2 regions of the Variovorax sp. V35 genome follow, and region 2 is predicted to be linked to the other one. Evidence: riboswitches for the same ligand, from Rfam matches in the RefSeq annotation. Region 2 holds a riboswitch; the other holds the start of a gene.
The links. Region 2 has a riboswitch for cobalamin ahead of ACAM42_RS20765 (TonB-dependent receptor). Riboswitches for the same ligand answer to the same signal wherever they lie in the genome.
Positions count from the first base shown of each region.

Region 1: another riboswitch for cobalamin. It lies ahead of ACAM42_RS16430 (TonB-dependent receptor); the one in region 2 lies ahead of ACAM42_RS20765 (TonB-dependent receptor).

Region 1 is NZ_AP028666.1:3,550,916-3,556,660, forward strand. It holds gene ACAM42_RS16405 (helix-turn-helix domain-containing protein) at 1-868, shown strand, start outside; gene ACAM42_RS16410 (universal stress protein) at 914-1,339, opposite strand; gene ACAM42_RS16415 (sulfite exporter TauE/SafE family protein) at 1,413-2,240, opposite strand; gene ACAM42_RS16420 (cell division protein ZapA) at 2,533-2,868, opposite strand; gene ACAM42_RS16425 (DUF904 domain-containing protein) at 2,865-3,092, opposite strand; cobalamin riboswitch at 3,225-3,466, shown strand; gene ACAM42_RS16430 (TonB-dependent receptor) at 3,538-5,496, shown strand; gene ACAM42_RS16435 (cobyrinate a,c-diamide synthase) at 5,481-5,745, shown strand, end outside.
Region 2 is NZ_AP028666.1:4,467,807-4,473,551, forward strand. It holds gene ACAM42_RS20765 (TonB-dependent receptor) at 1-1,144, opposite strand, end outside; cobalamin riboswitch at 1,275-1,559, opposite strand; gene ACAM42_RS20770 (hypothetical protein) at 1,640-1,861, opposite strand; gene ACAM42_RS20775 (hypothetical protein) at 2,013-2,420, shown strand; gene ACAM42_RS20780 (EI24 domain-containing protein) at 2,390-3,268, opposite strand; gene ybaL (YbaL family putative K(+) efflux transporter) at 3,374-5,077, opposite strand; gene katG (catalase/peroxidase HPI) at 5,260-5,745, shown strand, end outside.

The sequences.
Region 1 (5,745 bases), 920 kb from region 2:
CACCGGCGACGGCGGCGACGGCGGCGACTTCGAGGGCAGCATCCGCCAGCACGCACTGCCCGGCCTCGGCATGTCGGTCGTGACCTCGCGGGCGCAGAAGGTGATGCGCACGCCCGGCCACATCGCGGCGTCGAGCGACGACTGTTTTCTCGTGAGCATCCAGGCGCGCGGGCAGGGCGTGGTGCGCCAGGACGGGCGCGACGCCGTGCTCGGCGCCGGCGACTTCGCGCTGTACGACAGCACGCGGCCCTACCAGCTGCTGTTCGACCGGCCCTTCGAGCAGATCGTGCTCAAGCTGCCCGGCGAGCGGCTGCGCAGCGAACTGCGCGACACCGAGGCGCTCACGGCCACCACGGTGTCAGGGCGCGAGGGCGCGGGGCACCTGCTGCTGGGCATGATCCGCACGCTGCGCGAGGACTTCGACGCGCTGCAGCCGGCCTCGGCGCTGGCGGTGGCCCATGGCGTGCAGAACATCCTCGTGGCCGGCCTGCAGACGCTGCCTGCGGCGCACGCACCGGCGCTCAGCAAGCTCACGGCGTACCACCTGGGGCGCGTGAAGCAGCGCATTGACGAGCAGCTGGCCGATCCGACGCTGTCGGTGGGCACGCTGGCGGCGCAGCTGGGCATGTCGGTGAGCCACATCCACCGCGTGTTCAAGAGCGAGCCGCTGACGCCCTCGCAGTACATCTGGGAGCGCCGGCTCGACGCGTGCAGCCGCGACCTGCTGGAGCCGCGCCTGGCAGGGCGGCCCGTGGGAGAGATCGCGTACGGGAGGGGGTTCAACGACGCGGCGCATTTCAGCCGCGCGTTTCGCGAGCGCTTCGGATGTTCGCCGCGCGAATGGCGGCAGCAGCGCTCGCCGCAATGACCGCGGCCACGGCGCATCGGCCGTCGCCGGGGTGATCGGGTCTTCTTACTGGACCAGCAGCACCGAGATGTCGGTCTCAGCCACGACCTTGGTCGCGACCGAGCCCATCAGCGCGCGGCCCAGGATGCCGTGGCCGTGCGTGCCCAGCACGATCAGCTCGGCCTTCGATTCGGTGGCCGACTTGAGGATTTCCTCGGCCGCGTGGCCGTGGCGCGCGTCGGCGGTGAAGTTGGCCACGCCTTTCTCGGCGAACCAGGCCTTCACCGGGTCGAGCACCTTGGCGTTTTCCTCGGCGTAGTACTCGGTGACGATTTCCTTGCTCAGGTGGCGTGCCACGTGGCCGGAGATGCCGGTGCAGACATTGACCACCACCAGCTCATGGCCGTCCACGAACATGGCGCGGTTGGCGAGCAGATAGTTGAGGGCCTTTTGCGTGTAGGCGCTGCCGTCGACTGCAATGAGGATTTTCATGGCTTTCCTTCTACGACTGTGAACAAGTGCCGCATAGGATGGCACAGGAAAGCCACGGGGTGTTTGATATGCCTCAGCCCCGCAGGCCCTTCCAGAGCATGTAGGCGGCCAGCAGGTACAGGATGCTCGCGAAGACGCGCTTGAGCTTCTTCACCGGCAGGCTGTGCGCGGCCCTGGCGCCCAGCGGGGCGGTGAACACGCTGCAGGCCGCGATCACCACGAGCGCGGGCAGCCAGATGTAGCCGAAGGCGCCGGCCGGCAGGCCCTGCACCGACTGGCCGCTGAGCACGTAGCCCAGCACGTTGGCCACCGCGATCGGAAAGCCCAGCGCCGCGCTGGTCGCCACCGCGTTGTGGATCGCCACGTTGCACCAGGTCATGAACGGCACGCTGATGAAGCCGCCGCCCGCGCCCACCAGGCCCGAGATGAAGCCGATGGTGCCGCCCGCCGCGAGCTGGCCGCCGGTGCCGGGCATCTGGCGCGTGGGCTTGGGCTTCTTGTCGAGGAACATCTGCGTGGCCGAGAAGCCCACGAACAGCGCGAAGAAGATGGCCAGCGCCGTGCCCTTGAGCAGCGCGAACACGCCCAGGCTGCCCGCCAGGCTGCCGATCACGATGCCGGGGGCCAGGCGCTGCACGATGTCCCAGCGCACCGCGCCGCGCTTGTGGTGCGCGCGCACGCTGGACACCGACGTGAAGATGATCGTCGCCATCGAGGTCGCGATCGCCATCTTCACCGCCAGGTCGGCCGGTACGCCGCGCTGGCCCATGATGATCGTGATGAACGGCACCATCAGCATGCCGCCGCCGATGCCCAGGAGGCCGGCGAGGAAACCGGTGCCCAGGCCGAGCGCGGCGAGTTCGGCGATCAGGAGCGGGTCGAGCAGGGCAGCGAGGTTCACGGGAGGATGGGGAAAGAACGAGCGGCTGAAAAAGCAACGGCCCCGTGCGGTGAAGCAGGGGGCCGTGGCGGGAAAAGGTGTCTGCAGATGGTGTGCCGGACCCGCATCCTGAACCAGGGTTCAGGTGGGCGAGGGCAGCAGGACTTCGGGTTCATCTGACGCGAGATGATCACGCCCGTCAAGCGATGTACCAAGCCCGGCTCCGGAGAGCATTGGAACAAGGAAATATTAAGCCCGACACGTCTGCAGACAAAACGGATTTTACGCCCCGGATGTGCCGGGCCGCGTGCCCTCAGAGCAAATGTCCATCGCCCGCCAGGGCCTGATCGAGTCTCTGAATAAGCTGGGCGGCCTTCGGGTCGGTGTCGGCGGAGCTTTCTTCCGTGCTGCTGGCAGCGACAGGGGCCGGTGCCGCGGCAGCAGCGGCCTGCTGGGCCGCGAGATCGAAAGCCAGGTTCAGCGAGGCGAGCACGGCGATGCGGTCGCGTGCCTTCACCTTGCCCGCGTCGCGGATCTTGCACATGGCCGCGTCCACGCGGTCGACGGCCTCGCGCAGTTGCGCTTCGCCGCCGTCGGGACAGCCGAGCAAATAGCTCTGGCCCATGATCTGTACTTCAATCTGCTTCATGCGTGATGGGAATCTTCGGAAGGGGGGTCGGCCGGCAGCCGTTCGAGCAGGGCATCGAGGCGGGTGCGGGCCGCGGCGAGCCGCGACTTCAGGCCGTCGCGTTCACGCGTGAGCGCATCGACCTGTTCCTGCAGCAGCGCGTTGGTGCGCTGCACCTCTTCGTGACGCACGAGCAGGCGTTCCACACGCTCGGCGATCTGGTCGATGGGGCTGGAGGCGGGCATGGTTGGCGATTGTAGTTTCCCGGGAATTCGGAACATCCGGCGCACCACGCGGGGCGCGCACCGGACGTGGCCGAGATTCTGGGGCCTGCGCCGCTCGTGATCAAACCCGGTGTGGCGTGTGCGCCCCGTGGGCCTAAAATCCTGCCCGTTGGTGCTCGCGGCGTGGTTCGCACGGCGCAGTTCAACGGGAAGCAGGAGTGGACGCCCCCCGGGGCCGAAGCCGCCTGCGCTGCCCCCGCAACGGTCAAGCAGACGACGCCGCAACGCGTCACCCCTTTCCATCCAGCCACTGGGCGCCCTGAAACAGGTGCCTGGGAAGGCGGCAAAGGGTCGATCTGCCAGCCCGGATACCGGCCAACAAGGCGGCTGCCGCATCGGCAGCCATGACGCCCATGGCGCCGGCGGGGAAGCCGGCCAGGGCATAGAAGTTCGTTCGGTTCACCCCATGATTTCCTGTGTTTCCCTCTCCAGCGGCCGCGCCAGCGTGCGCCGCAACCGTCCCGCGTGCCTGCCGCTGACGCTCGCCCTGGCCTCGGCCTTCGGCGGCCTGGCCCTGCTGCCGCTGGCCGCGCAGGCGCAAGCCGCAGCTGCATCAGCAGCACCTGCCACGCTCGACGAGACCGTCGTCACCGCCAACCGCACGCCGCAGGCGCTGTCGGACCTGGTGGGCGATGTCTCCATCGTCGACCGCAAGACCATCGAGCGCAGCGGCGCGACCGGCGTGGCCGACGTGCTGGCGCGCCTGCCGGGCATGGAGATCTCGCGCAGCGGCGGCGTGGGCAACGCCACCAGCGTGTTCATCCGCGGCGCCGAATCGCGCTTCACTGCGGTCTACCTCGATGGCGTGCGCATCGATTCGCAATCGACCGGCGGCGCCGGCTGGGAAGGCATTCCGCTCGCGCAGATCGACCGCATCGAAGTGCTGCGCGGCCCGGCCGCCGCGGTGTACGGCTCGGACGCCGTGGGCGGCGTGATCCAGCTCTTCACGAAGCGCGGCGAGGAGGGCGTGTCGCCCTACGCCGGCATCGGCTTCGGCAGCCACGGCCTGCGCCGGATCGAAGGCGGCGTGAGCGGCAAGTCGGGCCTGCTCGACTACTCGTTCGGCGTGGCGCACGAGGAAAGCAAGGGCTTCAACATCCAGCCGATCGCCAAGCGCACGCCCTCGAAAGACGGCTTCACCAACCCCGACCGCGACGGCTACCGCAGCACCTCGGGCAACCTGAAGCTGGGTTTCCAGATCACGCCCGACCAGCGCATCGACGCCACCTTGCTCACCAGCAACACCGAGGCGGCCTACGACCCGTCGGTGAGTTTTCGCACCAAGCCGCCGATCACCTTCCGCGACGACGTGTCGACCAACGAGCTGCGCACCGCCGGTCTGACCTGGTCGGCCAAGTGGAACGACATCTACAGCACCCGCCTGCAGGTGACCGATTCGCAGACCGTCTACAAGACCCAGCCCTCGTTCTATCGCACCGAAACCCGCCTGCGCGGCTACCTGTTCCAGAACGAGTTCCGTTTCGGCGCGCACCTGGTGACCGCCACGCTCGAGCGCCGCGAAGACGCGCTCGAGAACGCGCCCACCACCTCGGCCAAGCTGTTCTCGCGCGACCGCTCGCAGAACGCCGCCGCACTGGGCTACGGCTACGTGAAGGGCCCGCATTCGCTGCAGCTGCACGTGCGCCATGACGACGACAGCGAGTTCGGCGGCAAGACCACCGGCAGCGCCGCCTACGGCTACGCGATCACGCCGAGCCTGCGCGCCACCGTGTCGGCCGGCACCGCGTTCCGCGCGCCCACGCTGTACCAGCGCTTCAGCGAGTACGGCCTGGCGAGCCTGCAACCCGAATCGAGCCGCAACGTCGAGCTGGGCCTGCAGTACACGGCCGGCGCCACGCAGGCCGGCATCGTGCTGTACCGCAACCGCGTGCAGAACCTGATCGTGTTCGACGGCAGCGCCAAGGGCTGCCAGTCGTCGTTCGGCTGCTACGCCAGCACGGCGCGTGCGCGCTACCAAGGCGTGACGCTCACGGGCGGCCACCGCATCGGCGACGTCACGCTGCGCGCCTCGCTCGACTACCAGGACCCGCGCGACCTCGCCACCGACCACCTGCTGGCACGCCGCGCCCGGGCTCACGGCACGCTGGGCGCCGACTGGCGCATCGCCGGCTGGACGCTGGGCGCCGAGCTCCAAAGCTCGGGCAAGCGCTACGACGACGCCGCCAACACCGTCAAGCTCGGCGGCTACACGCTGCTGAACCTGTCGGCCAGCAAGCAGATCATGCGCGACCTGAACCTGGTGGCGCGCGTGGACAATGTGGGCGACAAGGACTACCAGTTCGCACGGCTCTACGCCACCGGGGGCCGCACCGCGTACGTCGGACTCAAGTGGACTCCGCAGTAAACACCCGCCGCTCCTCGCCCGGTGCAGCCGTCACCTGCGCCGCGGTGCTCGTGGCCGCGCCGGCCTCGGGGCAGGGCAAGACCACGGTCGCGGCGGCGCTCGCGCGGCTGCACGTGCGCCAGGGCCGCCGCGTGCGGGCCTTCAAGTGCGGGCCCGACTTCCTCGATCCGCACTGGCTCGCGCTGGCCACCGGCGCGCCGGTGCACTCGCTCGACCTGTGGATGACCGGCGAGGCCGACTGCCGCGCGC
Region 2 (5,745 bases):
CGAACAGCGCGTGCTTGAAGGTGGCGTCGGTGCGATTGCCGATCTGCTCCTGGTCATGGCCGATCTCCAGGTAGTCGCCACGCGTCACGCGGTTCGTGGTGGCGCTGTAGGTGTAGGTTTCGCTGTCGCGCCAGTGGCGCTTGCTGTCCAGGCGATAGAGCTGGTTGCGCACGGTGACGGCGTCGTTGGGCGTCCACTGCGCATCGAGGCGGGTCCAGCGGTCGCGGTACTTGACCTCGGCGTCGTCGAGGTTGTAGTTCTGTTCGCGGTTCAGGCTGCTCAGGCGGCCGTTGATGAGCGGCACGCCGAAATAGCGCTGCGGCGTCTGGCGGCCCTCGTCGTGCGAGAGCGTGAACTGCAGCCGCGGCGACACGTCCAGCCGCACCGCGCCGCCCACAGCCAGGCTCTCGGCCTCGCCGCGCCGCATGAAGCCGTCGGTTTTCCGGTGGCTGATGTCGAAGCGGTACGAGAGCATGTCGTTGATCGCCCCGCCGCTGCCGAAGGCGACCTGGCGCGTGGCGTCGGAGCCCACGGTCACGAGTGCTTCGTTGCGAATCGGGCCGCGCGTGGGCTTCTTGGGCACCACGTTGATCGCGCCGCCGATGGCGCCTTCGCCGAACATCACCGAGGCGGCGCCGCGCAGCACCTCGATGCGGTCGGTCGACCAGGTGTCGAACGGGAAGGTGACGGTGCCTGCGCCCACGTACAGGCGCGTGCCGTCGTACAGCTGCATCACCGAGCCATGGCCGTTGAAGCCGCGCGCCGACAGCGACGAGCCGCCGTTGCCCGGCGCGGGCGAGCCCGTGATGCCGGTGGCGCGGCTCGCGGCCTCGACCACCGACACGTCGCCGCGCGCGCGGATCGTGTCGCCGGTGAGCACCTCGATGCTGGCGGGCGTTTCGAGCGGCGTGAGGCCCAGGCGGCTGCCGGTCTGCGTGGGCTCGTCCAGGGCCAGCGGCGTGTGGCGGCTGGCTTCGATCTGCACGGGGGCCAGGCTGGGGCGGCCTGCGGTGTCACCCGACTGGGCGAAGGCTGGCCCGCAAGCGAGGCCGAGCCCCAGCGAAAGACCTGAAAGACCCGAAAGGCGCGCCCGTTGCAGGGGCGGGCCCGAGCGATCGCGCGGCGGCGATGCAATGCGATTCATCCGACTTCTCCTCCGGCCTGCGTCCCCGCAGGCTCCTGACCGATCGCGGACGCCGAGGGAGAAGAGACGAGGGGCGGTGCCGTTTCGCGCGAGGGAAAAGCGGCAGGCCCGGACACGCACTCCCGCAGCATCCGAAGGCGGTTGCGAAGGCCGGTATCCGGGCTCGCGGAGTGCGTCGGGATGCAATGCATGCACCTCGGCGCCGAAGCCCTCGCCTTCCCACGCCGAAGCGCAGTGGCTGCCCGGGCGAAGAATCGCCGGGGCCTGAGGGTGTCGATGTCCGCTGACCGTTGCGGGGGCAGCGCAGGAATGGAAGGGTCGTTCGAAAAAACGACGCCTCGCACCTGCTTCCCGTTTAACCCCGCCGCCAATCCTGTGACTGGTCGTGCAGGGCACCTTCGAACCGTGGGGTGTTGGACGACACCGGTGTGAACCAATGTTTCCAACCGCCGGGATTATAGGGAGCGCCCTGCGGCGGCGCCCTTGCGGGCCCCGTCAGACGGGCTTGCCGTCGGGCCCGAACAGCCGCCGCAGCACCGCCACGCCGGCCACCAGTGCATTCGAATACGTGGCGTAGGGCTCGTGGGCTGCTTCGAGCGGCACGTACACATGGGTGGAGTCGCCGGGCGAGCCGTCCACGGCCTCCATCAGCACCCAGTAGAACTCCCCTTCTTCCAGTTCGTGGACGGTGAGTGCGATGTCTCTCGGCGAAGGCATGACGATCAGAGAAATGAAACAGGGAATGAACTCGCCTTTGAACGGGCAAGGGGCCGGCGCGGTTGTCAGTACTAGGGCTTCTCCTACAGTGCATGGACGCCGCGCGGCCTAATGTTAGGGGTGGGGAGTTGCATCAGAACAAGGAGTCAGCATGAAACATTTCACGCTTGAACCCAACATGCGCGCCGCCTTCGGTGGCGCGTTCTACCCGACCGGTTACTCCCTGGTGATGTTTCCGAGCGTCGAAGACGCCAGCCGCATCGGCCACGGGCTGATCGCGAAAGGCATCGTGAGCGGCGACGAGGTCTACCTGATACCGGCCGAAACCGTCCTGGCGGAAATCGCGCCGACCGTGCATGCCTCGCACAGTCCCCTGCCCTCCGCCGGCACCGACGGCGACACGGTGCGCGCCTTCATCCAGCTCGCCCACGAAGGCCACACGGGCCTGCTGATCCGCACCAAGGACGGCGCCATCGCCGAGCGCGTGATGGAACTGGTGCGTACCGTGCCCTACTCGATCGCCGAGCGTTATCGCACGCTGGTGATCGAGGATCTTTGAGCGCTGGCCGAAGCGTCGGTCAAGGCGTCGGTGTCAGCCCGGCGCTGTGCTTCCATACCTCGGCAGCCGAGGTGGGAGGTGCCTGCGCCCAGCAAGGCGGGCAGCAGCAGATTCACCACCGGCACGAGCGCCAGCAGCAGGATCAGAACGCCGAACGCCACCATCGCACCGCGCTGGCGACGCACGACCTGCATGCGCTCCTCGCCGTTCGCAATGCCGGCGAGCGCGGGCGCCAGCAGGAAGCGCACGTTGAGGTAGGCGAGCAGCAGGAACAGCAGCACGCCGTTGATCACCGGCACCAGCAGGCACAGCAGCATCCCCAGGCTCGCGCCCAGCCAGGGCCCCAGCCATCCGCGCACGCCGACCAGCAAGCCCGAGGACTCGGGCCGTGACTGCAGCAGCGCCGGGTAGCGCGCCTGCACGCGCTCGCGCACCGGGCCCAACACCACCCAGCGCAACGCCAGCCGGATGGTGGCGACGATGACGCCGACGTACATCACCACCAGCACCACGACCGTGAGCAGCGCCGCATAGAGCAGCAACATCGCCAGCGCAGGGGCGATGCCCGCCATGCCCGCGATGCTCCCCCCACTGCCTCCCGTGCCGGGCAGCAGGCCGAGCACCGCCCCGCCCATCACGATGAAGACCGACACCACCCCGGCCGCCGTTCCGATCGGCTGGAAGTGGCGGTAGAGCACCCAGCTCCACACCGTGAAGACCAGCAGGCACAGGCCCGCGGAACGCAGCGCGATGCCGGGGCGCAGGCTGGAGCGGAAGGCCAGCGCGAGGCAGACCAGGGACTCGCGCACCCCGCCGAGCAACGAATGCCATCGGGCTTTCAGTGACATGGGATCAAAAAAAGGAGAAATCGATGAAATATGCGGGCGCATACCTTGGCCGAGGAACGGGCTCCTCGGCCGACGCGACCTGCAACAGGAGGAATCGACCGGCCCTCAGGCCGGCACTGCCATCGCGGCGGCGCGCTGCACCACATCGCGGGCCATGGCCTGGGCGAGTTCCTGTTCGCCCAGGAACACCTTCGCGTCGGTTTCGGCGGCCAGCAGGCGGGCTTCCTGCTCGTTGTGGCTGCGCACCACGGTCTGGATGGTGGGGTTCAGCGTGCGCGCGGTTTCGATCATCTGGCGCACGTTCATGGCGTCGGGCGTGGCCACCACGAGCACGCGGGCGCGCGCCACGTGCGCCTGGATCAGCACCGCCGGGTCGGCCGCGTCGCCCCACACGGCGGGGATGCCGGCCTCGCGCAGCTTCTCGACCAGCTCGCGGTTCTGTTCGGCCACCACGTAGGGGATGTCGTTCGTCTCGAGTTCGGCGGCGATGCGCCGGCCCACCCGTCCGTAGCCGACCAGCACCACCTGCCGCGACAGGTACTTGGCTTCGGTGGTCATGGGCAGCTCGGCCAGCGGGTCGCTGCGCGCGTCCAGCTCGCGTGCGAACTTCGAATGCGCGCGCAGCCATTTCTGCAGCGGCGCGATGAGGCTGAACCACAGCGGGTTGGTGGCGATGGAGATCAGCGCGCCCGCCAGCACCAGGCTCTGGCCTTCCACCGGCAGCAGGCCGAGCGACACGCCCAGCCCGGCCAGGATGAACGAGAACTCGCCGATCTGCGCCAGGCTCGCGCTCACGGTGAGCGCCGTGGCCAGCGGGTAGCGGAACACCAGCACCAGCGCACAGGCCGCGAGCGACTTGCCCAGCACGATCACCAGCACCACGGCCAGCACCTGCAGCGGGCGCTCCAGCAGCACCGACGGGTCGAACAGCATGCCGACCGACACGAAGAACAGCACGGCGAACGCATCGCGCAGCGGCAGCGACTCCTGCGCCGCGCGGTGGCTGAACTGCGACTCGCGCATCACCATGCCGGCGAAGAAGGCGCCCAGCGCGAACGACACGCCGAACAGCGCCGCCGAGGCGAAGGCGATGCTCACGGCCGCCGCCACCACGCACAGCGTGAACAGCTCGCGCGAGCCGGTGCGCGTGACCTGCCAGAGGATCCACGGGAACACGCGCCGCCCCACCACCAGCATCAGCACCACGAAGCCGCCGACCTGCAGCAGCGTGAGGCCCAGCGTCTGCCAGACGGGGTCGCCGCTGGTGTCGATCTTGGTGCTGCCCAACGCGCCCGCCAGCGGCGGCAGCAGCACGAGCACCAGCACCATCGCGAGGTCTTCGACCACCAGCCAGCCCACCGCGATGCGACCGGTGAAGGAATCGAGGATACCCAGGCTCTCGAGCGCGCGCAGCAGCACCACCGTGCTCGCCACCGACAGCGCCAGCCCGAACACCAGCGCCGCGCCCCAGCTCCAGCCCCACCACATGGCCAGCCCGCCGCCGAGCAGCGTGGCGACCGCGATCTGCGCGATGGCGCCGGGCAGCGCGATCTTGCGCACCGCGAGCAGGTCGGCCAGCGAAAAATGCAGGCCCACGCCGAACATCAGCAGCATCACGCCGATCTCGGCCAGTTGTGCGGCAATGCCCGCGTCGGCCACAAAGCCGGGCGTGAACGGGCCGATGATCACGCCCGCCAGGAGGTACCCCACCAGCGCTGGCAGCCGCAGCCGCGCCGCGAGAAAGCCGAACACCAGCGCCAACCCCAGGCCGGCGGCAATCGTATTGATGAGGGAGACGCTGTGGGGCATCGGTCCATTTTGCAGGAACGGCCCTCAACCTTTGAAGCCCGCAGGCTTCTACGGGCCTGCGTCTACACCCCTACGGAAGCGACGCGAACTATCGTAGGCATAAAGCACTTCTATTCGCATCGACACCTTTCTCATCCAGAATTTGAGCGGTCCCCCGTCCCCCCAACAACAGGAGCCTCCCCATGAGCAACGAGAAAACCGAAGCGAAGTGCCCGTTCAGCCAGGCCACCGGCGCCGGCACCACGAACCGCGACTGGTGGCCCGAGCAGCTGCGCCTGGACCTGCTGCACCAGCACTCCTCCAAATCCGATCCCCTGGGCGCCGGTTTCGACTACGCCAAGGCCTTCCAGAGTCTCGACCTCGCCGCGGTGAAGAAAGACCTCGCCGCGCTGATGACCGACTCGCAGGACTGGTGGCCCGCCGACTTCGGCCACTACGGCCCGCTCTTCATCCGCATGGCCTGGCACAGCGCCGGCACCTACCGCATCGGCGACGGCCGCGGCGGCGCCGGCCGCGGGCAGCAGCGCTTCGCGCCGCTCAACAGCTGGCCCGACAACGTGAGCCTGGACAAGGCGCGCCGCCTGCTCTGGCCGATCAAGCAGAAGTACGGCCAGAAGATCTCCTGGGCCGACCTGTTGATCCTCACCGGCAACGTCGCGCTCGAGACC